2 regions of the Desulfitobacterium sp. genome follow, and region 2 is predicted to be linked to the other one. Evidence: riboswitches for the same ligand, from Rfam matches in the RefSeq annotation. Region 2 holds a riboswitch; the other holds the start of a gene.
What was found. Region 2 has a riboswitch for lysine ahead of AC1U9U_RS01880 (transporter substrate-binding domain-containing protein). Riboswitches for the same ligand answer to the same signal wherever they lie in the genome.
Positions count from the first base shown of each region.

Region 1 (5,411 bases), on a different contig from region 2:
TCCCGTTTTTCTTGCCCTGGATTCATCCGAACGATAAAAACGTTCAAAGATATCTGCCAACTCTTCCGGTGCTATTCCTATACCGTTATCCTGCACAGTTATACGAACAGAGTCTTCTTCATTAACAATTCTAATAACAATTCTCTCTCCTGTGGGTGTATACTTAATGCTATTATCCACAAGGATGCGAACAACTTGCTTAAAAAGCTGTTTATCAGCATAAATATAAGCGGGCCTGTTTAAATCCATTTCAAAATTATGATTTGGATCAATCATTTGTGTTTTACAGACTATCTCATCTACTATGTCGCAAGCGTCAAAATACTGTTTGTGAAGCTTTATGGTTTCATTATCGCCGCGCGCAAGAAAAAGAAGCTGCTCCACTAACTCCTTCATACTTTTTGTCTCACTCTTAATTGCATCAATAGCTTCTTGCATGGTTTTCTCATCTTTTTTACCCCAACGATCCAGGAGATTTACATATCCTTGTATAACAGATATTGGTGTACGCAGCTCATGGGATGCATCTGAAACAAATCTCAGCTGTGATTGATAAGAAGCATTAATACGATTTAGCATACCATTTATAGCCGACGCCAAGTCTTTGAGCTCATTTTGGGAACCGTCCACCGATAGGCGCCTGTCAAGCCTACTTGCATCAATATCGCTAATAGCACCGGCTAGATCTTTGATATCTGTATCCTCTGCCATAGAACGCCTATAAAATACTTCATCATTAAGTTGCCTGGTGGTTTCTGCCATCTCAGACAATGGTTTAAGAGTAATCCGAATCAATCTTGAACCCTTACCAACATTCCTTATTAAAATTAAAAGCTCAAATATAAAGACAATAAATAATAAAGATAATAGCAGCTTTAAATCAGCGCCCAAATCGTATACTATTTTGTATGGTATGCCATTAATAAAGAACGATATGTTATACTTTACTAAACCGATTTTTTCCCAAAAGCGCACAACTTTATGAGCCCCTGGCGCACTAATACTCCGTTTTGCCGCCGGGGCCTTTACCGGCAAATGCTTTTGTATGCTGCGGGGGAGCTGGACGCCCTTTGGCGATTCCTCCATAATCAAGACTTGATAGCTTCTGTTGATATCATGTATTGACTGTAGATTATCAGAAGTTAGGTTAATAGCTTCAATTATATCTTGTGCTCTTTCTTCTGCCTTCCACAAAGTAACAGATAGACTCATTAAAAAAACAAGGATATTAATTGCTAAAAATCCTGAAAACAACCTTCCGATCATTCCCATATTCAGTTTTATTACAAGGGATGAACGGATTTTATCAGCTATACTGGTGGAAGATGCACTTTTCGTATTACTCATCCTTTATCACGTACCCCACCCCACGAACAGTATGGATGAATTTTTGACCGAAGGGTTCCTCAATCTTTGCGCGAAGATATCTAATATAGACATCCACTGCATTTGTCTCGCCTGAGAAATCATAGCCCCATATATGTTCAAGCAAAGTTTCTCGATTTATAACTATATTTTTGTTCTCTAAAAGGTATTGTAGTAAATCGAACTCGCGTTTTGTTAAATCAAGGGTGTTATCCTTAACCCGAACTTCTCTTTTCATAGGATCAAGGCATAAAGCTCCCGCCACAAGTTTCGATGGTGCTTTCATTTCATTGCGTATCGCCTTTTTCCTAAGAGCCGCCCTTATTCGAGCGAGCAATTCCTCAATGGCAAAGGGCTTAGTAATATAATCATCGGCACCCCCATCAAGCCCAGTAACTTTATCTACCACAGCATCCCGAGCTGTAAGAAGTATGACGGGTATATTGGAGAATTGGCGAATCCTTCTAAGGACTTCAATGCCATTTAAACACGGCAGCATAATATCAAGCAATACCAGATCAAAGGGGCGGGTTTTTGCAAGTTCTAACCCGTCCCTCCCATTAAATGCCTTTTCGACTTCATAACCTTCAAACTCCAGCTCTAGCTCTATAAAACGTGCTATCCTTTCTTCATCTTCAATTATTAGGATTTTCCCCATTAGTTCTCCCATTTTTACAATCCCTAACTTCCTTTTTTATATTCTCAGCCGCTTGGGCAACTGAATCCAAGGCCTGATTAACATTGTCTTTACCCAAGTCGGGACCGGTAAACATATACCTGTACCCGAAGAAGAGTCCTATGATTATAATGGGAACTGTAATCCAGAACGTGAACAATAATAGAACTACCAGTACCGTCACCGGAATAGTTATTATATTTTCTCCGTCTTTTTTAACTTCAAAGCTGTTTTTATTGCCTTTGCTTATCATGGTCCCGCACCATCTCAAAAACTTACTCAGCAACTCTCCGGAAGAACTGCCATTTTCCTTCTTGAATTCCTCCCTAGACTTTCTCTCGCGGTAATCCTCTTCCGCCTTTTGCTGTGTACCTCTTGAATTGTAATAACCGCCTCCCTTGGGTGCAGGAATGCGATTTTGCTTTTCGAGGTTGATGATAGCTTCAAGAATATCCCCGTCTGTTTTCTCAAGCTCTGCCTTTGCTTCGTCATAGGAAAGGTTGGCTCGCTCGCGCAATTTTTCTACCTGCTCAAAAGTAACCATAAATATAGCCTCCTGTCATCTAATATGGCTTTATTATAGCAACACAAACTTTAAGGATAATTCAAGAAACATTAAAATTACATTAGAACTAACTTTACCAATCTATCTGTCAAATTTATAAACTAATATAATTATCTTACCATCTACTTGGTATGAGCACAACACGTTTTAACATCGGTTGACAGACATTGGAGTTTGGTATATACTAAGAATAATTTAATAATGCCTCACTTTTTCAAGTGAGGTAGAGGCGCGGTGTTTAATAGCCCTTAGCGGAGTTTGAGAAGGCAGTGATGCTAAGGAGAAGGAAATGCCGCCGAAGCAAATAGTATTCTCAGTATTATTTGCTGGGCCTGCAGTTAAGAACTGTAGGACTGTCTCGATAAACAATCCTGATTTATCGAGTTGTGCTATCTCATTGGGAAAAGGGGAGGATTTAGGTGTAAGTATAATATTACGACCTGAGTTCATCTCAGGTCGTTTTTTTTGTTATTCAAAATCAGCGACTTCAGCGATCAGTCTATGAGTTTGGTTGTGAAGCAAATATCTTAAAATAAACAAGGGAGAGATTAATTATGAGTAAAAAAATGTCGTTTTTATTAGCACTGTCTTTATCTGCAATGGTGCTATTTACCGGATGCGGTTCATCGGGCAGCACCCCAAAAGCGCCGGAAGAGATTAATGTCTTTAGAGTAGGTCTTGAAGCCGACTACCCGCCCTTTAACTGGACTCAAATCGACGATCAAAAGGCGGTGTCCCAATTGAAGGCGATGCGGAGTATGCAGGGGGATACGATGTGGAAATTGCTAAAAGAGTTGCCCAGGGTTTAGGAAGAGAATTAGTTATCGTAAAAACCGAATGGGGCGGCCTGCTCCCGGCATTAGAATCAGGTAAAATCGATGCCATTATCGCGGGTATGTCGCCGACAGACGAACGCAAGGAGACCATCGACTTTTCGGACAACTACTATAAATCAGATCTAGTGATGGTGGTGAAAAGGGGAGGCCAATGCGAGGGAGCATCTTCAATCCAAGATTTTAAAGGAGCTAAAGTAACTGCGCAATTGAGCACCTTCCATTATACGGTCATTGAGCAAATTGACGGTGTAATTAAAGAGCCCCCCATGGATAATTTCTCGGCGATGAGAGTCGCCCTAGAAGCACAGATGATCGACGGATATGTCTCGGAACGCCCCGAAGCCGTTAGTGCCACCTCGGCAAATGAAAGTTTTGCCATGGTAGAGTTTAGCGATGGTTTTGAGACATCGGACGATGATACGGCCATCGCCATAGGCCTCAAAAAAGGCAGCAAATTGAGAGAACAAATTAATGAAATATTGTCGGGCATTTCGGAAGAAGAGCGCAATGAAATCATGGACTCCGCTATTAAAAATCAACCCGTCGTTGAATAAAAAAGCAGACCAGCTGCGCCCCGGCGCAGTTGGTCTGCAAATCTCAAAGGGGGGAGAATGTTATGACCTATGAATGGTTAGTAAAAATTGTATTAAACTATTGGCCGATGTTTTTGCGCGGGGCACAAATGACATTTGTTATCTCCATCATCAGCACGATTTTAGGGTCTATTATCGGGATATCCATAGGAGTTGTCCGAAGTATTCCAATGCCTGAACGGCGGACTAAAAGAATATTTGTCAAGTTCATCAATACCATTCTTTCTTTTTACATAGAGTTTTTCCGAGGGACTCCCATGATCGTGCAAGCCATGGTAATTTATTACGGTTCCGCTCTGGCCTTCAATTGGCACATGAATCGCCTTTTTGCGGCGATCTTCATAGTCTCCATCAACACCGGTGCTTACATGGCGGAAATTGTTAGAGGGGGCATCGCCTCTATAGATAAAGGACAGTTCGAAGCTGCCCACGCCGTAGGTATGAATCACCTCCAAACTATGGTAAACGTAGTACTGCCCCAAGTAATTCGCAATATATTGCCCGCCACCGGCAATGAATTCGTAATCAACATTAAAGACACCTCGGTGCTCAATGTAATTTCTGTAAATGAACTGTATTTTCAAAGCAAATCCATTGTGGGGCACAATTATAGATATTTTGAAACATTTTTTGTCGCCAGCATTATTTATTTTGTTATGACTTATACTGTGACGCGGATTCTTCGTTATATCGAAAAGAGACTAGACGGACCGGAGAGTTACGATATTATTGACAATTCAATGCCGGGGGAAGGCCTCAAAGATGCTCTATTTAAGACAGCATAGGCATTTAATTCGGCGAGGAGGTGGACACGAATATGGATAAAGCAATTGACATTCGACATTTAAGCAAATCCTTTGGCACTAACGAAGTCTTGAAGGATATCAATTTCTCGGTAAATAAAGGAGAAGTAGTTTGCATCATAGGTTCCTCGGGATCCGGAAAATCTACTCTCCTTCGATGCGTGAATCTTTTAGAAAAACCCAGCGGCGGTCAAATCGTTTATGACGGCAAAAATATATTAGATGATAAGCACGATATCTATGCCTATCGAAGGAAACTCGGCATGGTCTTCCAGCAATTTAATTTATTCAACAACCACGATGTTTTAAACAACTGTGTGGTGGGCCAAACCAAGGTTTTAAGGCGTTCAAGAGAAGAAGCGGTAAAAGTCGCGATGAAATACTTACAAGTGGTGGGAATGGATCAATATGTCCACGCCAAACCAAAGCAATTATCCGGCGGACAAAAACAAAGAATGGCCATCGCCAGGGCGCTCTCCATGGAACCAGATGTGATGTTGTTTGACGAACCCACCTCATCTCTCGATCCCGAGATGGTGGGGGAGGTGCTCATAGTCATGAGACAACTTGCCG
Region 1 is NZ_CEVWNY010000091.1:3,889-9,299, forward strand. Features, by position in the region: gene AC1U9U_RS12320 (sensor histidine kinase) at 1-1,347, opposite strand, end outside; gene AC1U9U_RS12325 (response regulator transcription factor) at 1,340-2,035, opposite strand; gene AC1U9U_RS12330 (DUF4342 domain-containing protein) at 2,001-2,585, opposite strand; lysine riboswitch at 2,823-3,006, shown strand; partial or broken gene AC1U9U_RS12335 (transporter substrate-binding domain-containing protein) at 3,161-3,996, shown strand; gene AC1U9U_RS12340 (amino acid ABC transporter permease) at 4,059-4,820, shown strand; gene AC1U9U_RS12345 (amino acid ABC transporter ATP-binding protein) at 4,853-5,411, shown strand, end outside.
Region 1: it holds a riboswitch for lysine, as region 2 does, so the genes downstream of both, AC1U9U_RS12335 (transporter substrate-binding domain-containing protein) here and AC1U9U_RS01880 (transporter substrate-binding domain-containing protein) in region 2, are expected to answer to the same signal.

Region 2 (24,251 bases):
GGCTTGGCACCGTATCTGCAGTCTTTGCCACAGTGATCTTTGCTATGCCTCCGGTTATCCGCTTAACGGATCTGGGCATTCGTCAGGTCCCGGTGGAACTGGTAGAAGTAGGAGAGGCCTTTGGCTCCGATTCCAAGCAGATGCTCTGGAAAATCCAATTACCCTTGGCATTACCGACCATCATGGCCGGAATCAACCAAACCATGATGCTTTCCCTTTCTATGGTGGTTATCTCTGCTATGATTGGGGCCCAAGGGCTGGGAGCCGGAGTACTGGCCGGAATCTCCCAGATGGATATCGGTAAGGGCTTTGAATATGGCCTAGCCGTAGTTATTATTGCTATGATTCTAGACCGACTCAGTCAAGGAATTATCCGTAACAACCGCATAGCGGCAAAGTAAATCTTAAGGGCACTGCCTTCCCAAAGGTTACCTTGCCTGGCTTAGCAAAAGCCAAGCGGATGGCTGCTAAATAAAAAAATCTATTGTAAAGGGTGATTAGGTGAAAGTACAAAAAGAAGTATGGAAAAAAATCCTATTATGGGCAATGGTGTCTATGCTCATTATCGGCTTGGTAGGATGTGGCACTACTTCAAGTTCAGGAGATAGCCAAGGTGGTAAAACCAATGGCGCAGACAAAAAAATCACCATCGGCTATGTGAATTGGGCAGAGTGTGTGGCAGTAAGTAATCTTTGGAAGGTAATTCTTGAAGACCAGGGTTATAAGGTAGAGTTAAAGAGTCTAGATGCCGCTCCCCTCTTTGTCGGATTGGCTGCGGGAGATTTAGATTTCTTTATGGATAGCTGGTTGCCGGTTACTCACGAAGCCTACTGGAAAAAATACCAAGATAAACTTGACGATTATGGAGTATGGTACGAAGGTGAAGCCAAGATTGGCCTTGTGGTTCCTAGTTATGTAGATATTAATTCTATTGAAGAACTTAATTCCCAAAAGGATGAATTTGGCGGAAAGCTCACCGGCATTGACCCGGGTGCCGGAATCATGAAAGCCTCAGAGGCAGCCATAACTGATTATAGTTTGGATTATGAACTAGTCCAAAGCTCCGAGGCTGCCATGCTCGCCGCTTTGGAAAAAGCCTATCGCAATCAAGAGTGGATAGCTGTTACCGGTTGGAGTCCCCACTGGAAGTTTGCTAAGTATGACTTAAAATACCTTGAAGATCCAAAAGGCTCCTACGGTGCCTCCGAGCACATCCATACCTTAGCGAATAAGGAGTTCACCCAAAATAATCCGGAAGTAGCCGGGATGCTGAAGAAATTCAAAATGGATGACACCCAAATCGGTACACTGGAAGCCTATATTAACGATGGTATGAAGCCGGAAGAAGCTGCTAAAAAGTGGAGCTCCGAAAACCAAGCCATTGTGGACGGCTGGATTAAGTAAACAAATAATCGAAAGTCCCTAGGATACCCTACAAAGGATTATCTTAGGGACTTTTTATCAATAACCGATGATCCCAAGATGCTCTAAAAGAATCTTCAGCCCCATAAGGATAAGAATCACCCCGCCGGCAAATTCCGCCTTTGATTTATAATATTCCCCAAATACATTGCCAATCTTTACTCCTAAAAAAGAAAAGGCAAAGGTGATCACGCCGATCATGGATACGGCAGGGATGATGTTGACCCGCAAAAAAGCGAAGGTCACACCGATAGCCAAGGCATCAATACTGGTGGCTAAAGACAAGAGGACCATGTCTTTTAGATTAAAACGGTCCTCAATTACTTCACAGGGGCCTCTAGACTCCTTAATCATATTTAAACCGATTAAAGATAGTAATATAAAAGCTATCCAATGGTCGATAGAAGTAATATAGGACTCAAATCTGGTTCCTAATAAAAAGCCAAGCAAAGGCATGAAAGCCTGAAAGCCACCAAAAAAAGCTCCGGTGACCAGAGCGGTTCTGTAACTCATCTTGCTCATGGACAATCCCTTACTGATGGCTACGGCAAGAGCATCCATGGAAAGCCCAACAGCGATAATGAATAATTCTAGATTTCCCATCAGCATACTTCCTAACTAAAACTATTTCAGGTTAAATAGACTTATATTTCCCCATATTTTAAATACCCCGAATTAAAATATTATATTATTTATCCACTATTTTCAATCGTATTTGCCCATGATTGATTTCTCCCCAAAAAAGTGACACCTGAACAAGAATATCCTATAATTACTATATATCCTCGCCGACAGGATTTCTAGGCATTATTATCCATAACTTTAGAAACGGAGCGAAAGAAGGATTATATGCGGTATGCCAGCGTCCCAGGTCGGAGCATCCACTCCCCCCTAACGGATAAAGAAATAGAAAACCGACCTAAGATAACCAAAGCTTTTCTCAAACGGATCTTGAGCTATCTTCTCCCCTACTGGCCCAGACTAGCCCTGGTATTCTTCGCCATAATTTTCTCATCGATCCTTGGACTCCTTCCTCCTCTTCTATCCGGGCGAATTATTGATGAGGGCCTAATCGGTAAAGACTTCACCCTATTGGTTCAGTTAATAATAATTTCTTTTGTCGTCCTCGTAACTTCCAACCTAATTAATATACTTGAAGGTTACCTAACCACCTGGGTGGCACAAAATATCATCTATGATATGAAAAATCAGATGTATAGCCATTTGCAAGAGATGTCCCATCGTTTTTTTACCAATAACAACCAAGGCGATATCATCACCCGGATGACCACAGATATTAATGGAATTCAAAGTGTGATTGTCGGTACCCTGACCAAGATTGTCAGCAACTCTATCATTCTAATTACAACCACCGTAGCCCTTTTTCAAAAAAACTGGACCCTAGCTTTAATCAGCCTTATCATCGTCCCTTTGTTCATCATTCCTACCAATCAAGTGGGTAACCGTCGTTGGTCCCTGACCATGGCCAAACAGGAACATACCGATGCCGCCAACCAGCTTTTTAATGAGACCTTAAGTGTGAGCGGGCAGCTTTTGGTTAAATTGTTTACTAGGGAGAACAAGGAATACCGGAAATTCGAAAAGATCAACCGACTAATCACCCGCTTGAGCGTTCGGGAAGTACTGGTGGGTAAAGGTTTTCGGGTTATCTTTGATACCTTTATCAACATGGGGCCCATGATCATTTATCTGGCCGGGGGTTATCTTATCATCAAAATGGGTTCAGACCTGACTGTTGGAGATATTACCGTGGTTGTCGCCCTCCTGAGCCGCCTTTATCGTCCCGTGGATGTACTTTTAACCATGCAAGTGGATGTAATCCGCTCTCTGGCATTGTTTTCCCGTATCTTTGATTATTTTGATATCCCTGTGGAAATAAAAAACTCCCCTCATGCCATCATCCCTAGGGCTTGTGAAGGAAAAATTGTTTTTGATAATGTATCCTTTGATTACGATGGCAAACCCATCTTAAAAGGTCTGAATCTTAACATCGAAAAAGGCAAGTCTGTAGCCATCGTTGGCCCTTCCGGAACCGGAAAATCCACTTTGGTTAACTTGATTCCCAGGCTTTACGATGTTACCGGGGGCAGAGTTTTGCTGGATGGCCAGGATGTTCGCGACCTTGACCTTGCCTATCTACGCCAAAACATTGGCATGGTTCCCCAAGATAGCTATCTATTCAACGGTACCATTCGGGAGAATCTGCTCTACGCCAATGAAGAAGCCACAGAAGAAGATTTGATCAGGGTTTGCCAAGAGGCCAATATCTTTGATTTTATCCGCGCTCTCCCCGATGGTTTTGACACTCTGGTGGGAAACAGGGGCTTAAAATTATCCGGTGGTGAAAAACAACGCCTCTCCATTGCCCGGGTTCTCTTAAAGAACCCCAAGGTTCTTATCATGGATGAAGCCACCTCTTCCCTTGATTCCATCAATGAAAACCTTATCCAAGAGGCTATCGAACCGATTCTTCAAGGCAGAACCAGTGTTATCATCGCCCATCGCCTTTCCACAATTATGGCTGTGGATGAAATCATCGTACTCCGGAACGGGGAAATCGTCCAGCAAGGTAGCCATTTGGAATTAGTGGAGCAGGAGGGGGTATATAAGGAACTTTATGAGACCCAATTTAAAGTAGCTTTAGAGGATATTAAAAACGACCTTGGCAGGTGAATACCAACCTGCCAAGGTCATCTTCTTCTTGAATAAGTGAAGTATCTTTCCTCAAGAGATTCTTTTGGTTAGAGTACCACTAAATACTTTGATAGTGCTCAGTCTGAAAGATCGCCTGCTAGCCTACACTTGCGGACTTAAGGTCCGCTTTAGGAACTCCCGGGTCCGTTCTTGGACTGGATTATTAAAGATTTGCTCAGGTGGTCCTTCTTCGGCGATAACCCCTTTATCCATGAATACCACCCGGTCGGAAACTTCTTTGGCAAATCCCATTTCATGAGTAACCACCAACATGGTCAGTCCGGATTCGGCCAGTTGCTTCATTACCTTGAGAACTTCCCCCACCATCTCCGGGTCTAAAGCTGAAGTAGGCTCATCGAAGAGCATGACATCGGGCTCCATGGAAAGGGCCCGAGCAATCGCTACCCGCTGCTTTTGCCCACCGGATAACTGCTTGGGCTTAGCATTGATGTATTGCTCCATACCAACCACTCGCAAGTATTTCATCGCTACTTCCTCAGCTTCGGCTTTGGCACGTTTTAACAACTTGATCTGGCCTACCATGCAGTTGCTCAAGACATTATGATTATTAAACAGGTTAAATTGCTGGAAGACCATCCCTAGCTTTTGCCGATATTGATAGACATCATGTTTATCGTCTAAGATATTTTCACCTTTATAAATAACTTGACCGCCACTGGGTTTTTCCAAAAGGTTAATACAACGAAGAAGGGTTGATTTACCGGAACCGGAGGAGCCAATAATGCAGACAACTTCTCCTTTGTACACAGAAAAATCGATGTCCTTCAAGACCTCATTGGCTCCAAAGGACTTGCTTAAATGTTGAACTTCAATGACTTTTTCCACAGGTTACTCCCCCTCTCCTACTTATTCTGCTGATTATGTCGCAATATATCTTCCGGTGTAGCTACCTGCATTTGATTCATAATATAGCTTTCCGGTCCATCCATTCTTCTCTCAATATAACGTAGAATCCTAGTAATAGTTAAGGTCATAATGAAATAGAATATTAGGGCTACAAAAAAGGCCTCAAAATACCTAAAGTTGTTTCCGGCAATCGACTTGGTTTGGAAATAAAGTTCCGAAACGGAGATAACGTTCAAAACCGCAGTGTCTTTAATATTAATAACAAATTCATTCCCTGTGGCAGGAAGAATATTACGAATGACCTGAGGCATTACTACATTAGTCATAGTTTTAATATGGTTCATACCAATGGCGTGAGCCGCTTCAAACTGCCCTTTATCAATAGAAATAATTCCGCCCCGCACAATCTCCGACATATAGGCCCCGGTATTAATGGAAACGATAAAAATCGCGGCGAATAAACGATCCATATGGATCCCAAAGGCAAGAGCTGTTCCATAGAAAATTACCATAGCCTGAACGATCATCGGGGTGCCCCGGAAGAATTCGATATAGAAGGCCAATATCCCATTGACCACTTTAAGAAGTATTCTTTTAAGTCCTCGTTCCGGCATCGGAATAGTACGTATAACGCCGATTAACAAACCGATAAGTGAGCCGATGATAGTACCAATAATGGAGATTAAAAGAGTGATCCCAGCTCCCCGTAGAAACATAGGCCAATTCTCGGAAAATATTCGAATAATCCACTCTAAGCTCATCATTCTCCCCCTTACAATATTGTCTGTAATCTCATTTGGTGGAATTCATCGTGTACTAAGCGGACAAAACCGACTGCATTTAAATGTAGCCGGTTTTATGAAACACTATTCGTAGTGACAAAGAATCTAATTACTTAGTTAGCCGCAGGTTGATTCTTAATAGCCTCGTCCATGATCTGGAGGCGTTCTGCTTCCGAGATTCCTTTAAGAATTTCATTGATTTTAGCAGTAAGTTCACTGCCTTTCTTCACTCCAACAGCAATGGCGGTATCATCGGGGGAAGTCTGGAATCCTTCTTTAAACTCAACCATTTTGAAGTCACTGTTAGCGGCTTGGGCACTGACACCTTCCGGGCGTTCGGAGACATAACCATCGATAAAGCCGGATTGCAAGGCTACCCGCATTGCCGGGAAATTATCCATAGCGGGTTCTTTGACGACACCGTTGATTTGGTCAATTACACCATAGTGGAAAGTATTCAGCTGGGCAGTAATTTTAGCACCCTTAAAATCTTGAATGGATGTGGCATTCTCATACTTGCTGCCGCTCTTTACCACCATCACCAAGTCAGATTGATAGTAAATATCGGTAAAATCAATGGTTTCCTTACGATCTTCGGTTGGAGACATACCGGCAATAATCGCATCGATTTTTCCGGAAGTCAAAGAAGGTGTAAGGCCATCCCACTCTGTCTTAACGATTACAAGTTCTTTGCCTAAGCCTTCGGCAATTCTTTTGGCGATCTCTACATCATAGCCCCCGGCATACTCAGCACCGCCATCGATTTTTACGCCACCATTGGAAGCATTCACTTGAGTCCAGTTAAAAGGTGCATAGCCGGCCTCCATACCAACTCTAAACACATTGTCACTAGATCCCGCCGGGGCATTATTTCCCCCACTTTGTTGCGTACTGCTGGAACCACAACCGGTTACCAGCAGCATTGCAGATACAACCACTGCTACCAATAATGATAATCTCTTTTTCATTATAGAACCCTCTCCTTCTTTTTTTACCATTATTATCTGTTTTTTTAAAATCCTTTGTCAATTATTCCTTGAAGATGACACATAAACTAGTCCGTTGTCATACTGAGCAAAGCGAAGTACCTTGATCCCAACAATAGGTATCGCTTTGCGGCATGGAAGTCCAGATGTTAAAAATAAAATAGACCTGAGACGGAACTCAGGTCATAAAAATCTTTTTACCCTAATTACCCCTCTTTTCCCCCGACGAGATAGCACAACTCAATAAACAGGGATGTCTATTGAGACAGTTCTGCAACTATTCACTGCAGACCCAGCAAATAATACCGAGCGTACTATTTGCTTCGGCGACATTTCCTTCTCCTTAGTATCATCACTGCTCTCGCTCCAAAAAGGACTAATAAACATCGCGCCTCTACCCCACCCAAAAAAGTGAGGTTACATATAGAATTATTTTAAGTCTACATTACTGTGGGACTTCTGTCAACCATTATCGCCATATAGCTTTTTGACACAATGCTCATAATATTAGTAAGGACAAACCGTATAAAGGAGTTTGAATATGGCAGAAAATAGTTTTATCCAAAAATGTTGCCAAAAAGTTTAAAGGGATGCGGGACGACTATGAAACATTAGATTTTAAACTGCATTACAGCCCTGGTTAGCTGACCGGATTTTTCTTTAGCGTTGCCTGCCAGTTCGATAACGTTTTGAGACATATCTAAGATTGCTGAAGCCTCATGGGCAATATTGGTCGCCCCCATGGCCTCTTCATTAGAGACACCGGCAATTCGGTTAATGGCTTCTGTCATACTTTGCATAGAAGCCGGCAATTCTTCTGAAGTAGAGCTGAACTCCATTACTACATCATTGATAGCTTTAGAATTGAGCAAAAAAAATGGCTTCCTTAATCCTTTCGGAACTAAGGGAAGCCATTTTATCTTTTGGGTCATAGTGATCAATTGCTCTGTCTATCTGGAAAAATTCTTTTTAATTCATCGCTGCTGTAACGATGGGGCGTGGAAATGCCGATTATCGGCCCAGATTATAACCAAAGCCTCCCCAGCCACAGCCACTCTGACCACGACCATACATTCCATAGCCTGATCCCATCATACCCCGGCCCCTACCATAACCGGTCCCGTTGCAATAAGCTTGGTTCTCCTCGATAACTGCTTCGAGTTGATCAGCTTCTTGTTGGGTCAGTGCGCCGGATTCGACTTTTTTAGTTAAGATATCCTTTTTCATTTCTAAAATCTCTTTTTGATACTCATCCAATTTGCCTGCTTCAGCGGCGATCATGCCAAAGCTTTTTCCTGTTTCGGCTCGCTCAGAGATTACACTATCCACTGATTTGCCCGTGAGGCCCGCTAAAGCTTCGGCAGGATTGCTGTAATTGGATGCTGCGAGTACGGTAGAGGAAGTTGCCCCAATCGCTAGCACAACAGCCCCGGCCACAATAATTTTCTTTAGTTTAGTCATGTACATTACCTCCATATCTTTATTACTCAGAATTACAGTGTTAACAACGAAATATGTTCTTCACCACTGATCCTGTGAGTATAGAATAAACTAAATCTGTGACATAACTATGTCATTAATATTCTAATTTTATGTTTTTAAATATCTGAATGCCATACTTCTGACACAGACTTTTTCTAGACTATACCTGATTATGATATAATCAGGTATAGGTAATAAATTGGAGAGGAACTTTATGTTAAAAATTCTAATCGCTGATGATAATAAACAGATCACTTCGATTCTACAGGAATACGCCAAGAAGGAAGGCTACCAGCCCCACATTGCCTTTGACGGTTGTGAAGCCTTGGCGCTTTTTCATAAGCTTCAGCCGGATCTTGTGCTGCTGGATGTTATGATGCCAAAAATCGACGGCTTCGAAGTCTGCCGGGAAATCCGCAAATCCTCTAATGTTCCTATTATTATGATTACCGCTCGTGGGGAAGATTTTGAGCGGATTATGGGCTTGGATATTGGGGCCGATGATTATATTGTTAAGCCCTTTTCCCCAGGGGAGGTCATGGCAAGAGTCAGAGCAATTCTCAGAAGGATCGGCCAATCCGATGAGCAGAAAAAACAAATTCATATCTTCGATAACCTTATGATCAATCTTGACGACTATATCGTAACTATTTCCGAACAACCGGTCTCTTTAACCAAAAAGGAAATCGAGATTCTCTGGACCTTAGCAACCAATAACAACAAGGTGTTTTCACGGGATAATCTCCTCAATAGCATTTGGGGTTACGATTATTTCGGGGATATTCGCACAGTGGACTCCCATATTAAACGCCTTCGTTCCAAACTGGATGCTTTTCCCCATCAATATTGGGAGATAAAAACCATCTGGGGCGTAGGTTATAAATTCGAGGGTATAATTAATGAAAAATAAAATCGCCTTAAAACTTACTCTTTATTTTTCCGTAGCCCTTCTTTTGTTCACTGTCATCATCGGCGGGGTTTTTATGACCTTATTCAAGGACCAAACAATAAAACTTCACCAAGCTGAATTAGCAAAGCGAGCTGCTTCCATAGCTTCTACCCTTTCAACCTATATCGAAGGTGACCAATCGGGAGCCGCCGGGGGTAACTTAGGACCGCGAAACGGCAACGGTTACATGGGCGGCATGATGTCCGGTGGCAGGATGGGCAGCGGTGGGAAGAATGGCATGGGCGGCATGATGTCCTACATGATGGGCTATGGAGCCTATCTAAGTTTTCTCGATGAAATCGCCATGACAGATGTCTGGATCGTTGATGAAAATCTTCAGTTGCTTACAATCGGCCATATGACCAATAGATCCATTGACTATTCAGACTTGCCCGCGGATGCCGACCAAGTTGTTAAAGAAGTCTTTCAAGGCAAGACCACCTTTAGCGAAGGATTCAGCTCACTCCTCAATACCCCCACCCTAACCGTGGGGGCACCGATTAATTCCGGCGGAAAAGTGGTCGGGGCAGTGTTGCTCCATTCTCCAATTGAGGGAACCACCGAAGCCCTTAAACGTGGGGGCGGTATCCTAGGTATTAGTATTGGGGCTGCTCTTCTTCTTTCCCTTTCATTATCTATCCTCCTGGCCTATACTTTTGCCAAGCCTTTAAATCTTATGAAGAAGTCCACCCTGCAGCTTGCCCAAGGCGATTACCTAGCTAGGACTGGGGTGCATCAGAAGGATGAGATTGGCGAATTAGCCTCCGCCATCGATATTTTAAGTGAGCGTTTGGAGTTAGCCAGCCACGAAAGTGAACGACTGGAACAACTACGCCGTGACTTTATTTCTAATATCTCCCACGAACTCAGAACTCCGGTTACAGTCATCAGAGGATCCCTGGAAGCTCTCTGCGACGAAGTCATCACTGATCCTAATCAGATTAAAGCCTATCATCAGCAAATGCTTAACGAAAGCATCTTTTTGCAGCGTTTAGTCAATGATCTCTTAGACCTAACCCGTCTACAGAATCCCGATTTTAAGATCGAAAAGAAAGAAATCAACCTTAACGATTTACTGAGTGATGTGATCCGTAGTGCCCAAAATATTGCCCGCAGCAAAGAAATCACCGTGAATCTAGAGAGTAGACCAACTAAAATACCCTTTGCGATTCAAGGGGATTATGTGCGATTGCGGCAGATGTTTCTGATCATCCTCGATAATGCTATTAAATTCTCCCCGCCCAAAAGTAAAGTTCTCGTCGTGCTGACCGGCAATACCGTAGCTATCATTGATGAAGGAAGTGGAATTGCTCCGGAAGATTTGCCCAATATTTTTGAGCGATTTTATCAAGGGAAGACTTCGGAAAACAAAACCGGAACCGGTCTGGGGCTGGCCATCGCCAAGCAAATTGCCGACCGGCACAATATTACCATTGCCGTAGAAAGTATGCTAAAGAAAGGAACCCAGTTTGAGTTTAATTTTGATTTACGGCCCTAGAGTCTAGATCCTTCACTTTGGCCCATGATGACTTGCGTAGTATAGTGTGACATTAGTTACAGTCATTTGGGGGGTATTCCCTTTAGAATAATATAACTCTAAACTAGATCAGAAAGGATGATGGTGGTGTGGAATACCTACTTTTGTTTCTGGAAGGAATAATTACCTTTATCTCCCCTTGTCTACTGCCGATGCTGCCCATTTACATCTCCTACTTTGCCGGACAGGGAACGGAGGGCAATAAAAAAAGAACTCTGACCAATGCTTTGGCCTTCGTTCTTGGCTTTACCTTAGTCTTTATTACCCTGGGGGCTTTTGCCGGAACCATGGGGAGCTTTTTACGGGAATATAACCAAGGGGTTAATCTTGTGACCGGGTTGATTGTGATTATTTTCGGGCTCAACTTCATGGGCGCAGTCCGGATTCCCTACTTGAATATGAACAGACAACTGAATTTAAATGTTCCTCAGATGGGATTTTTCCCTTCCCTGCTCTTTGGTATAATTTTCTCCATTGGTTGGACACCTTGTGTCGGCGCATTTTTAGGTTCAGCCTTAATGTTGGCAGCTACCGAGGGAGAGGGCCTTAAAGGAATTCTGATGCTCCTATGTTTTTCTTTGGGACTGGGAATTCCCTTTATCGCCAGTGCTGTACTTATCGATCGCCTAAAATCCACTTTTGACTTTATTAAAAGAAACTATCGGATTATCAACATAATCTCAGGAGGGCTTCTAGTCATAGTCGGGATATTAATGGCTACCGGGATGATGGGCTATTTCCTTGGACTACTTTCCTTCTAGCCCTAGGTCATAGCTATTAGTAAAAATGTTAAGGGAGAAAAATATATGAATAATAAAACTAAAGTTATCTTAGGTATCGTAGTATTCGCTTTATTCCTCGGGATTGCTTATAGTGCCTATTCCTCATTGTCTGCGAAATTTGAATCCGGCCAACAGGCCCGGTTAGGCCAGGGTGATGAGGCCTCCCAAGGTTCAGAAGATTCCCAAGATTCGGATTCCCCCCAGGAAAAGAAGAAGACCATGGCCCCTGATTTCACTGTCTATGGGACAGACGGCACCGAGTATAGGCTTTCCGATTTTCAAGGTAAGCCCGTAGTAGTTAACTTCTGGGCTTCTTGGTGTCCTCCCTGCCGTCAGGAAATGCCCCATTTCAATGAAGTCTATAGTGAATATAAAGATAAAGCAGCTTTTCTAATGATTGACCTGGTCGATGGTCAGCGGGAAACCGAGACTTCCGGGGTAGAATTTGTCCGGAAAGAAGGGTACGATTTTCCCATATATCTGGATAAAAATACGCAGGCGGCGACTAGCTATGGGGTAACCACTATTCCCACTACCCTGTTTATTGATTCAGAAGGTTATATCTTTACCGGCTATCGGGGGCCATTAATGAAAAGCACTTTGGAAACAGTCCTTGACAGCATGTTAAAAAAATAAGCTTTTCCCCCCCTTTGCGGCTATCTTATAGTAGCTGGCAAAGGATAATCGGAAACCCTGGTATAAATTCTTTTGTGTTGAATCTGCTCGCTTTTAAAGAGATGAATCCTATCTACCTTAATTGGGCTGAACTTCAGATCTTTGACCACTGCCTTAATCTCTGCGAATCCGGCTGTAAAGAGAATATCCTGACCAATCGTAATATGGGGGCTAAAGCGTCTTCTTTCCGGAGCGAAACCTATGGGAGTTAATGCTCTATCAACCTTTTTCTGAAGTGACTCTAATTCCTCTACATCACCCGTAAGGCCAAGCCACAAGACCCGAATGGATTCTTTGCCGGTGAATATACCTACTCCCTTTAAAGCCAGAATAAAGGGGGGTTCCTCTGAACATAATTTAAACAAGGATTCATCAATCCGCGACTTCTGAGTCGGCGTAATCTCATCAAGGAACTTTAAGGTTAGGTGGAAGTTATCACGGTGCTTCCACCTTCCTTTTTGGGCAAAACCCCGTAACCTTTGCTGAAACTCATAGATCTCAGTTTTTACTTCCTGGGCAAAATCAATTCCTACAAAAGCCCGCATATTTATCGCCCCTACATTTAAAAGTTAAACCCTTCGTTAGATGTTCCGAAGCTCTTGATTTTGGCATCAACCTCTACTTCTATTTCCGCATCTTGAAAATATTCTCGCCAGTTGGGCTCGATTTTCTGCCAATCCCGTGGGTGGTAGCGGTGCATCTGCTCAAACAAGCCGAAAATATCGGCGTTATACTCTTTTGCTTTACTAATAGTTGCTAAGACGATTTCTATAATTCTTTCTTCCGTAGCCTTTTCCAGGGTCGGTTGTAACTCCGACTTTAATTTCGCTACTTTTGCTTCGTGAACTATACCCCCCGTGCTAATCCGTATTGTAAATTTAGGTTTTCCGTCTTCGAACTTTGAAGAAACACGCCCTTTTGTACTGGTAAGATAATAACTAAATACAATATCGTCCTTAGTTACCGCGATGGGTATTTCCGGTTCCTTTGGGTTTCCAACACCTAAAAGATAGCCTAATGCCTCTTTTTCATTTAACCAGCCAACCAATTTATTTTCACGAATTACCCCAAAACCCTCAATCTTTACTGAACTTTCAACGGGTTTTTCACCTTTTTGCTTAGGAAATATCAATATCTTAGGAATAATAGTATCTCTGTCAGTTCTAAGCAGCTTTTTGCTTAAACCCAATAAAGTTACCTTTTTCGATACCCCGGTTTGTTCAGCAGTTTTTTCGGCAATTTTGCTGATCTCTTTGGAAAGAGTCGAACTGAGTTCAGGATTTGATTCTAAGATCTTGGCGGCTTCCCCCTCACAAACAAACATATCGACCCTAAGCCGGGCATGGGGAAAACGCAGGGTTGAGGCCATAAGAGCAGGTAATTCTTCTTGAGCAGCTCTCTCTCCTAAAATTATCGCCACGTCTTGTTCCCAAAATGCTTTCGCGGGTAAACGCCTTGTCATTTCGTTAAAGGCATCTTGAACGGTTATTCCCGTACCTTTAATTAAGATTTCTTCGGCAGAAGTATTTGGGGCTTCGGAATCAGTGGGTTTTCCGGATGGATTAACAATTCGGGTTGAAACTTGACAAAGATCCATTCCGTCTACAGTGACCCTATCCCAGGCTATGAGGGTCATAATAGCTAAATTCTCTACTTCTCTACTGTCCCAGCACCCAGCAATTAAAAGTAAACCGGCTAGGAGTGAACAGCATACAACGATACGGGCTTTCTTCATGAGCTTTTCCTCCCTTGCACCTTGCGCAGCCAAGCCGTTATCAAGAGAACACTTGGTATGAACAGCTCAAAAAAGAAGGCAAAAGGAGGCCAGTATACCTCCAGTACATGTGTTAGCTCCATGGTACTGCTTACAAAAACTACCGAAGCAAAACCTAAGGCGGCCCCCACGATCAGTACGATCTTTTTATGGGATTTCAAGCCAAAAACTTCAGCCACTACTACACTCCCTAAGAAATGAGTAAGGGTGAATTTTACAACTACCGAGGCAATCCAAAGAAATACAAGAATTGATTCAACACGCAAAAAGGTACGCCCAATCTCCAAGTAACGCACCAATTTCCAAAGGGGCAAATTGTAGCTTGCCACCAATTCCGAGCCTAAAACTAAGAGACAAAAAATAATATCTGCGGAAAGTACGATGATGGAGAATAAAAGTGCCCAGGCGCCTTTACCCAGCGCTTCCTTGGGTTTATTGATATTTGGCAGTAAAAAGGCCAGGATAATGCTTTCCCCAAACCAAGCTGCCGGGGTTATGGATGACCTTAATATCGGGCCCAATCCCCCCTCAAATATAGGCAAAAACTCTTTAAAATCCAGATCTCTAAGGGCTAAAAAAAGAATAATCGAAAAAATGCTTAAAAAAATCGGAAGAACAAATTGAGCCGAGCGGGCAATCACCTCAAGTCCTAAAATAGCACCGTAACTTCCCACCAAAATAAAAGTGAAGGTTATGAACCAGATGGGGGTTCTATCCAAGAACGAAAGGGTAATAAATTGAGCAAATTCTCGGATAATCAACATATTAAAAACAAAGAAAAAAAGTATGTAACTACCGCCCACAAGCTTTCCCAAATATTTTCCAAAAACCACCATGCTATACTGGATAAGAGTTTGACGGGGAAAGCGTTCACCGAGTTTACTTATTAGCCAAAGGGTAAAAAAACCTACTCCCGCAGCTACAGGGGGTACTAGCCAAGCGGATTGCCTGGCTACCTTAGCCGTGATATTAGGAACGAATAGGATCACCGTTGCCATTATGGTAAAAAACAAGAGGATAGTGAACTGGGAACCGGAAATACGCTCTTTATTGATTGGAATCTTCCTCCTCTTCAGTAGGCTTCTGAGGGCCCTGATTCCGGGCTTGACGTTCAGGTTCCTTTCCTTCAAAAAGCCGGGGACGGGTTATCATCGCCCACCAAGGGACGCGAATTACCGTGTCCTTAAAATCTCTTATGCTATAGGGGGCAATCGGGCTTAGATAAGGTACCCCAAAAGATCTCAGACTATTTAAATGGAAGAGTATAGTCATTAAGCCAAACATAATGCCTACCATTCCTAATATGGCGGAACATACCAAGAGGGCAAAGCGTAAAATTCGAATCGTCGTTCCCGCCGCATAGTTGGGCATTGTGAAGGAGGAGATGGCCGTCAATGCCACTACGATAACGGAAAGGGGAGAGACAAAACCGGCGTTTACAGCGGCTTGCCCAATTACCAAACCGCCTACGGTGCTAACAGCTTGACCGATGGTTTTAGGTAGCCTTACCCCCGCCTCCCTGAGTAGTTCAAAGGTAACCTCCATTAGGAGGATCTCCAGAAAAATAGGAAAGGGCAATTCCTGGCGAGCACCGGCAACTGTGAAAAGCAGGGACCGGGGAATCAGCTCCTGATGAAAGCTAAATACTGCTACTGTTAAAGCCGGGAGCATTAAGGAAAAGTTCAAGCCGATAAAACGTAGGATGCGGACAAAGGAAGAAAACTCCGCATTAAGATAATAATCTTCGGAGGCATGAAGAAGGATGGTGAAAGTACAAGGAACCACAAGGCACATGGGGGTATTATCCACAATAATTGTGACACGGCCTTCAAGGATACATGCCGCTGCCCGGTCAGGACGTTCGGTGGTGAAGATCAGGTTGAAAAGTGAAATTGGCTCATCCTGGATCATTTCCTCGATCTGACCGCTTGATAAGATTCCATCGACCTTGATTCGTTTTAACCTGGATTTCACCTCTTCGACTAATTTATCATTAACAATTCCTCGAATATAACATATGGCTACTCGGGTACGGCTAAAAGATCCCAATTCCAACTTTTAAAAGATTAGTGCGCAGTCGGCGGCGGATCAGTATCAGATTAGTGGAGATATCTTCAACAAAGCCATCTTTCGGCCCCCGTACAACCGGCTCTGAGTCCGGCTCTTTAACGGATCTGGTCTCACCCCCCGGAGCAGCCATGAGCAATGTTGAACATGTCCCTTCGATGAGTAAAGCAACTTTAGAATCCACAATTCCCTTGATTAATTCCCCCAGATCTTGAACCATCTCCGCACTGGCAGCTGTACTTAAACGATCCAAAACAAATTTAAGAACCTCATCCTCTTGAAGTTGATCCTCTGCCGAGCTAGAAGCCTCATGCATTAAGGGATCAAGAATATACTCGGAAATGATCTTAATGTCGGTAATTCCCCTAAGGTAAATGAGCACAGCCTTGTAGGGCTTATTGGCATGAAATTGGAACTCCCGAAACACAATATCATCACACAACTCAAAGGCCCCTTGAAGATAAGCCAAGTTATCTTCAAAAGAATGAGCCATAGGCTTTTGAGGGATTTCCCACTGTCTCTCCGCTTTATTAGCTTTTGGTATTTGTAAAGAAAGGGCTTTTTGCATGAACTTCTTAATCAACCTATTTCACTAACTTTCTTGAAATATTATAAACCCGCCTAATATATGCTTAGTATGTCAATAATTAGCACTATTCATGCTTAAGAGGTTCTCCTTAGGTAAAAAAGAGCTAAAAAAGTAGTTAGGCCTAAACCCAACTACTTTATAGGTATTATTTTTTTATCTCTGGTTTAACTTGGTCCTGAAAATCACTAATTCGGTATTACTAATTTTTGTCCTTCGAAAATAAGGTTAGGGCTCTTCAGTCTATCCTTATTAGCTTCAAAAATCTTTGTGTATAGTGAACTATCGCCATACATCTTCTTAGCAATAATCCCGAGGGTATCACCGGCTTTTACAATATACACTTGCTTTACGTCTTCTGCAACTAACGGTGCAAGAAGGCCTTCGGTTGGAAGGGTTAAGACCATTCCGGCATCTAAACGGTTATTGCTTTTGTTAAAAAGATCCCGATTGGCTTGATAGATTTTAGTATAGTTGTCATAGCTACCGTAATAATTGAGGGCGATCGTAGCTAAAGTATCACCGGGTTGGACTATGTAATCTGTCGCCAGGGGAGAGACGGGAACAGTAGTGTCCGGAATCGGCTCAACGAGGGCTAAGGATGCTTGGAGAAAATCAAAATAATCAAATGAGTTTTCCGGGGTTAATTCTGGAATTTTGATATCCACTGGAAGGTTGATATTTGAAGTATTCGTATTATAGTTGACAGTTAAACCCAGGATACCACTCATTTCCGGCGAATCCATGTCTGTGGTTGGCGTCGGCATCAATTGACTAATTTCTGAGAGATCAATTTGTAGATCGATGCTGCCGCTACTTTCAACAATGTAGCCATCTGCAATAGTATAGTTTAACCGGATGCCTTTATCTCCAATAAGGGTTACATTTCGCAAGGTTTCCATGATCGAATTGAATTTGTCCAAAGTTTTAGTTGCATCGATTTCAGTCTCCACAAAACTTTCTTCAAAAGACATGGAGCCATCTAAAGCAGCTTGCCCAGCCACTTCAAAAATCATCTTGAAATACTCTTCTAGTAATCCTAATGCCTCTTCATCTTGAGCAAAATTATTCACAGTATAACTGAGCAATTCCTTAAATCCTTTATCATCAAGACGAATAGAGAATTTTAGTGTGTTATCATTGGTGGGCACACTAATTACCTCAATATTTGGATTGAAACGATCAGCATAACCTACTAAAAAGTCTGTCCATTTTTCCTGGTAGTTTAAGCCAAAGTTCATGAGCTTAGTCATGTCCAAAGTGTTAAATTGCGGGTTGCCGGTATCGGCAATATCCATTACCATGTACTCTTTGGACCTAAACTCTTCCGGAAATGTAGCTTTGGCCATTTGCGGGAGACGGAAAATTTCTTTTAGTTTAGGATCTTCCCTGGTAAGATCCATATCTACCCAATAGGGCATACTGATTTCCATTCCTGCCATATTCAAATTCATAGCTACTTGGGATTGCACTTTGGTCTTTTCTTCATTACTATTTGTTTTTACAGTTAGTTCGAGGTTTGCATCTTTCAGCATAGCCGCAATCCGGTCTACTTGCTCTTGCATCATTGGATCTAGCCCCGAACCAGTTAGACCTATGGACATAGTGATATGTTGTTGTACTGAATTCACCTTTTGCATTTTCATTGAAGCATCAAAGATTGCTTTTTGGTTTGCTGTACACCCCGTTAGTACCAGTACAACTATTAGTAATATGGAAATCGCTAATAACTTCTTCCTGTTTTTCATTGAATACCTCCTCTTCCAAAAGAAATAATTGTAATATTTATAACAATTCTCTATGTGTCTACGAATTTCCTTTATAAAAAGTAATCTAAATTTTAGAAACTTAATCTAGATCAAATATCTCCACAATAAAGTTGTCACTTGCATCTTTGATTTTCTCATATTCGATGAGCGATTAAAGTGCTAGTCAGCCACTCTGAATCATTGGTTGCTTCAGCTTTTCATGCAAAGCCCCATAATAGAAGAAGGACTGCAGATACGATCAGAAAAGAAATACCTATTAACATCCACTTACTCCTTTTCATTAACTAACTCACCATTGGCATTTCTTTCCGTGCTTTATTAGTTCGAAATCAAATAATTAGCTTTAATGAACTAGTCCCTTAAAATTATTCTATTTTCCCCTAGGAAATCCTCCAAACCGTTTTATGTCATTAGCAACCTTATACCCTTTTGGAGAGTCTACTTTCAGAATTAATATTAATGGTAAAGGACTTAGCTCATGAATTCCTTGACGCTAAGTCCTTTTATATTTATCGGATTAACCAAGTTATGATCTTATTTAAGACTTATCTTATTAGTGAATGTCCTTCTTCTTGAAGCGTCCACCTTTTACTTCACCCACATCACTAATAATGACAAAGGCCGAGGGATCGATCTCCCGAACAATATCCTTCATCTTTGTTTCTTCCAATCGGGTAAAAACACAAAAGACTATGCGTCTTACTTCACCCGTAAAAGATCCTTCACCATTTAAAAAGGTTACACCACGACCTAGGCGCGATGAAATAGTATCAGCAATCTCATCATTATACTCACTAATAATGTAAATAGACTTCATATCATCAAAACCCTTAACTACAATATCAATGGTCTTAAAGGCGATATAATAGGTTAGCATGGAATATAAGGCGTTTTCTAATCCGTAGATAAAAGCTGCAACAGAGAAAATTATAACATTAAATATCATGATTATCTCGCCCACCGTAAAAGGTGTCTTTTTTTCGATGAGAATCGCTAAGGTTTCAGTTCCATCTAGAACTCCACCTGAGCGAATAACTAAGCCCACTCCAAAACCCAACATCAGACCGCCAAAGATAACTGCTAACAGTACATCATGGACAAAAGGTGTCATACTATGCAAATAACCTGTTGCTACTGACAAAATGCTAATTCCATAAAGCATACTTAAAGCAAAGGTTTTTCCAATCTGCTTGTAGCCTAAGAAAAAAAAAGGTAGATTTAATAAAAATAAAAAAACTCCTAAACTTACAGAGGTTAGGTGGGATAACATCATCGAAATCCCAGTGACTCCGCCGTCAATAATATGATTAGGAATCAACACACCTTCTAGGCCAAGGGCCATACTGGTTGACCCTAAGATGATCATGAATGCTCTTTTGACAAGATTTCTAGCTTTCACTTTTTTATGAATTTTTACGCTACCCAATTGACTTATTGCTGCCGCCTGATCCTCTCCCAATACGCATCACTCCAATTCTTACTATTATTTTTACCATTGTAAATACCTAAAAATTAATTTTATCTTTATCGTTGTTAGTATGCAATAGCCAGGTTTTAAGAAAGCCGGGCTCTCGCAATTTTTTTCTTTTTATATACCCTAGATATAAAATAAAAAGCAGAACCCTAAAATGAGTTCTGCATTTCAACCTAGATTCCTTTGTGAGAAAAGGGGACAGGTAACCTTGTCCCATAAAACATTACACTTCCGAGGGTCTATTGGAGGCAAAAACAAGGCTTACGATCAAGGTCAATAAGGCCGGGATAATCCAACCCAGACCTAAATCATAGAAAGGCAAATAACTTAGCAACTGCTTAATTACTCCTACATTAATTCCCATGCTTGATCCAAGATCATAAAGGGTATCTAAGGTGACAAAGAGTACAATAACCCCTACAGTATAGACATAGACCGCCCTTTTTCCTCTAAAGAAATTATGAAGAAGAGCCAGCATGATCAAGACAATGATGATAGGATATACGAATTCCAACAAAGGGACGGAAATTCTCAGAATATTGGCCAAACCCATGTTTGCTAAGACAAAGCTGACGAAAGTGGTAATGATGGCGATGAGGTTATAGCTCACCCGACCATTGGTCAAACGACTAAAGAACTCTCCGCAACTAGCCACTAAACCGATTGCAGTAGTAAGACAAGCTAAAGCCATGACGATCCCGATTATGGTTCTTCCTACTGATCCTAATAAGGATTCACTCAAGAAGATGAGCATCTGCCCATGATTATTGCCTGTAAATAGGGTCCCGGTAGTAGATCCGATATATGCCAGCCCAATATAGATAACACCCAGGCCTGTTGCCGCAATCATTCCCGAGATAATAGTGATTCGAGCAATTCGACCATTATCAGTAACACCTTTATCTTTGATACCTTTAACGATGATCATCCCGAAGATAACCGAAGCAATAGCATCCATAGTATTATAGCCTTCTAAAAAACCTTGTGAAAACGGACTGGTATAACTGCTTGCACCCACCCCTGCTAAAGGATTAGTTACACCTACATAAATGACAATTGCTAAGAAAATCAGCATCAAGGGAGTGAGTATTTTACCTACATTATCGAGAATTCTTGTTGGCTTTAAGACAAAAACTAAAGTAATCGCGAAAAAGAATATCGAGGTCACTAATAATGCCCATTGAGGGTTGAGTCCTTTGGTAACCGGAGCAATCGCGACCTCGTAGGTTGTAGCCGCAGTACGGGGAATAGCCAAAAGAGGACCGATACAAAGTACCGAGATGGTAGTAATAATCTTACTAAAAGTTGGATGAACCCGATTAGCCAGCAGTTCCAGATCCCCACCGGCTTTAGCTACCGCAGTAATCCCTAAAAATGGTAATCCTACTCCGGTTATGATAAAGCCCACCAAGGCCCAGAGGAGGTACTCTCCACTTTTCAAGCCTAACATAGGTGGAAAAATTAAGTTTCCAGCCCCAAAAAACATAGCTAAAAGGGCGAATCCGGTGGTCAAAATATCCTTATTGGAAAACTTCATTGCTTCGACTCCTTTTAATATTCTTGTATTTAATATATTTCTAGCTTTTTTAACAAACTATTATAGAATACCATCCGTCCTTAAGTTATGTCAATGTTTTACCGGACATAGAAAAGGCCCCTCATCACTATTCTTTAAGGATGAAGGGGCCTAAAATTATAACAAATTACTTAGATTATTTGTACCTAAACAGCCGGCCTTTAACTCACAAGATTTTCCCAAGACTTTTTCAATAAAAACCCTAACAATTTTTGGATCAAACTGTGTTCCCGCGTTCTTTTCCAATTCCGCTATCGCTACTTCTTCCGGCAATGCTTTGCGATAACTTCGCTCACTAATCATAGCGTCGTAGGAGTCGGCAATGGAGATAATTCTGGCTTGTAAGGGAATTTCTTCACCCTTTAAGGACTTAGGATACCCTCTGCCATCCCAGCGTTCATGATGAGCAAGAACATATTCGGCCATTTCCGACATTTCCTTAATAGTACTGAGTAAACGATAACCAATTTCGGGGTGACGCTTAATCTCTTCCCATTCATCATCGCGGAGCTTACCGGGCTTGTTCAAGATACTTTCACTGATAACAATTTTCCCAATATCATGAAGAAGGCCCACCGTCTTTAACTCTTCAATTTCATCATTGGAACACTCAAGTTCGATGGCAGTTCTCTTGCATAATTCTGAAACCCGATGGGAATGTTGCTCTTCCCGCTTGTTTTTCTCGTGGAGAGTCCTGATAATCGTATCAATGGTTTTACTTCTGGCGCTGGGCCGCTCCGACAGCTTGTTCTTGTACATGTAGTCTTCGGCTTTTTTTAGGATTTCTTGAATACCGGTATCGGGATTCACCATAGTTTCGTATCCAAAAGATACGGACAATTGAAATGCACCGATTTTTTCCTGCAATACCTGCTCTTTAATGCCTTTGATTATTCTTCTTGCCTCAAATTCACTGGTCTTGAGCATTAAAACTATAAACTCATCGCCGCCGATCCGTGCCACTATATCATTGGATCGGCAGCCATTGCGGATTACCTGGGCGACTTTACGAATCAATTCATCCCCATAAGCTTGACCAAAGGAATCGTTAACCAGTTTCAGGCCATTAACATCGGCCATCGTAATAGTAATAGGAAGATCTTGTTCTAGATTAAGCCGACTAAGCTCCCCCTCCAGAAATTTTCGATTATAAAGGCCGGTTAGCTGATCATGGTCACTAAGATAGCGAATCTCTTCCTGCTTTTCCTGAATGGCCAATAAGGTCAATTTATAGCGCTCTTTTTCTTGGGAAAGCTCCCCATTTTTTTGCTTAAGTTTATAATTGAGATGGACTGTGTAAATGGTTAAACCAATAAAATATAACAAAGTGATAGGGGCTAACTTGTTGGAAAAAGAAAAAACCTGAGCAACTTGAGCCACATAGGCAAAAGCATAGGCGAATATATCCATATAATTCTCCCTCATTTATGCTTGGATAGTTTTTACGGCTCTTGCCATAATCTAGAGAAGTGTTTAAATTATATGATTATTTTTGCTTATTTTCAATAGGGAGCATCAAGGTATATAAGCCAACAGAAAGTCCCTCCTCAATTTTGAACTGTTCGCAGATTAAGTTCTACATCCCCGATAGCAGTCTTTACTTTGGTCTTATAAATAGAGTATCCTTCCAAAGTTGAAAGAGCCTCTCCTTCAACAATTTTGGGGGGACGAATATCACAAGCTACTTGAACCTGTGACAATCCAGTCATCGCATTACCGCTGATAATATTGGCAATCTCCCCTAGAGCGGATTTGACAAATTCATCGATTTCATTGAACTCCATCCCACTCATCATCTTTACTATTTCCAAAGTGGTATCTTTGGGAAAACTATACATAACCTCCCCGGCAAGGTCACCGGTGATTTCTATGACAATATCCACATTATCCTTATGATCCAGGCTGCTTTCGACGCTTTGGGTTGAATCTGTAGCTACATCCAGATCTAATAAAAGCTTAAAAGTCTGACTGGCTGCATTAGAAAATGGGGTTAGAAGATCGGTGCTCATTAATTATCCTCCTTACTTCTAGCAAATTCAGCAATCTTTTGATCATCAGCAACCACATGGTTAATCAGCCAAGCCATTAACTTGCCGCCAAATTGCTGCATTAATTCTTCACGATAGCCTTCCTTTTCGTACCTCTCGGACAAGTCAACCACATAAGCAACCATATCCTTATGTATTTTCTGATGTTCTTTGAATTGGGGATAGCCGATTTTTGCCTGATAAGCCTCTTCATCGGCGAAATGAGTGACTACATAGCCTTTCATGAATTCCAGGGTTTCATTAACCTTCTCAACCTTTTCCTCCCAGGATTTATCAGAACGCAAAGTTTCCACAAAGGCTGTGACACGAGAAAACAGTTCCTCATGCTGGTTATCAATGAGAGGAACACCAATCCTATATTTATCCTTCCAGATCATTGCACTACTCCTTTCACTCTCCACGAAATTGTATTGTTATTTTTAAATAATTATATCACACGTAAAAAACCTATCAAAGGATAATTATTCTACGCAACGAAAAAGTCCCGATATCAATAACGATATCGGGTTCCATCTATCGGGTAATTAGGTATTATAACTTTTTAGTAGATCCGCAATTCTAAAATCTTATCTACCGTGTTGTATTTGGGGGGCTTAAAAATGTTTTTGATAGATATAACGGATTCGGGGATCTTTTAGCATTCTCAGCCGACTTAAATCCTCAGTGGACCCATCATCGATCAGCAGCACTTCTATGTTTTTAAAGGATTGGATCATCACACTGTCAATAGCTTCTAAAAGAAAAGATATGCGGTTATAGA
Region 2 is NZ_CEVWNY010000005.1:31,245-55,495, forward strand. Features, by position in the region: gene AC1U9U_RS01850 (ABC transporter permease) at 1-401, shown strand, start outside; gene AC1U9U_RS01855 (glycine betaine ABC transporter substrate-binding protein) at 502-1,404, shown strand; gene AC1U9U_RS01860 (manganese efflux pump MntP) at 1,462-2,031, opposite strand; gene AC1U9U_RS01865 (ABC transporter ATP-binding protein) at 2,272-4,116, shown strand; gene AC1U9U_RS01870 (amino acid ABC transporter ATP-binding protein) at 4,240-4,983, opposite strand; gene AC1U9U_RS01875 (amino acid ABC transporter permease) at 5,001-5,765, opposite strand; gene AC1U9U_RS01880 (transporter substrate-binding domain-containing protein) at 5,900-6,754, opposite strand; lysine riboswitch at 6,996-7,177, opposite strand; gene AC1U9U_RS01885 (hypothetical protein) at 7,384-7,644, opposite strand; gene AC1U9U_RS01890 (DUF2680 domain-containing protein) at 7,784-8,233, opposite strand; gene AC1U9U_RS01895 (response regulator transcription factor) at 8,469-9,164, shown strand; gene AC1U9U_RS01900 (sensor histidine kinase) at 9,154-10,701, shown strand; gene AC1U9U_RS01905 (cytochrome c biogenesis CcdA family protein) at 10,830-11,501, shown strand; gene AC1U9U_RS01910 (TlpA family protein disulfide reductase) at 11,547-12,158, shown strand; gene thpR (RNA 2',3'-cyclic phosphodiesterase) at 12,179-12,742, opposite strand; gene AC1U9U_RS01920 (Ger(x)C family spore germination protein) at 12,760-13,932, opposite strand; gene AC1U9U_RS01925 (GerAB/ArcD/ProY family transporter) at 13,929-15,068, opposite strand; partial or broken gene AC1U9U_RS01930 (spore germination protein) at 15,019-16,621, opposite strand; gene AC1U9U_RS01935 (LysM peptidoglycan-binding domain-containing protein) at 16,813-18,372, opposite strand; gene AC1U9U_RS01940 (YitT family protein) at 18,947-19,759, opposite strand; gene brnQ (branched-chain amino acid transport system II carrier protein) at 20,091-21,404, opposite strand; partial or broken gene AC1U9U_RS01950 (HD-GYP domain-containing protein) at 21,561-22,652, opposite strand; gene AC1U9U_RS01955 (chemotaxis protein CheX) at 22,991-23,452, opposite strand; gene AC1U9U_RS01960 (bacteriohemerythrin) at 23,452-23,868, opposite strand; gene AC1U9U_RS01965 (glycosyltransferase family 2 protein) at 24,085-24,251, opposite strand, start outside.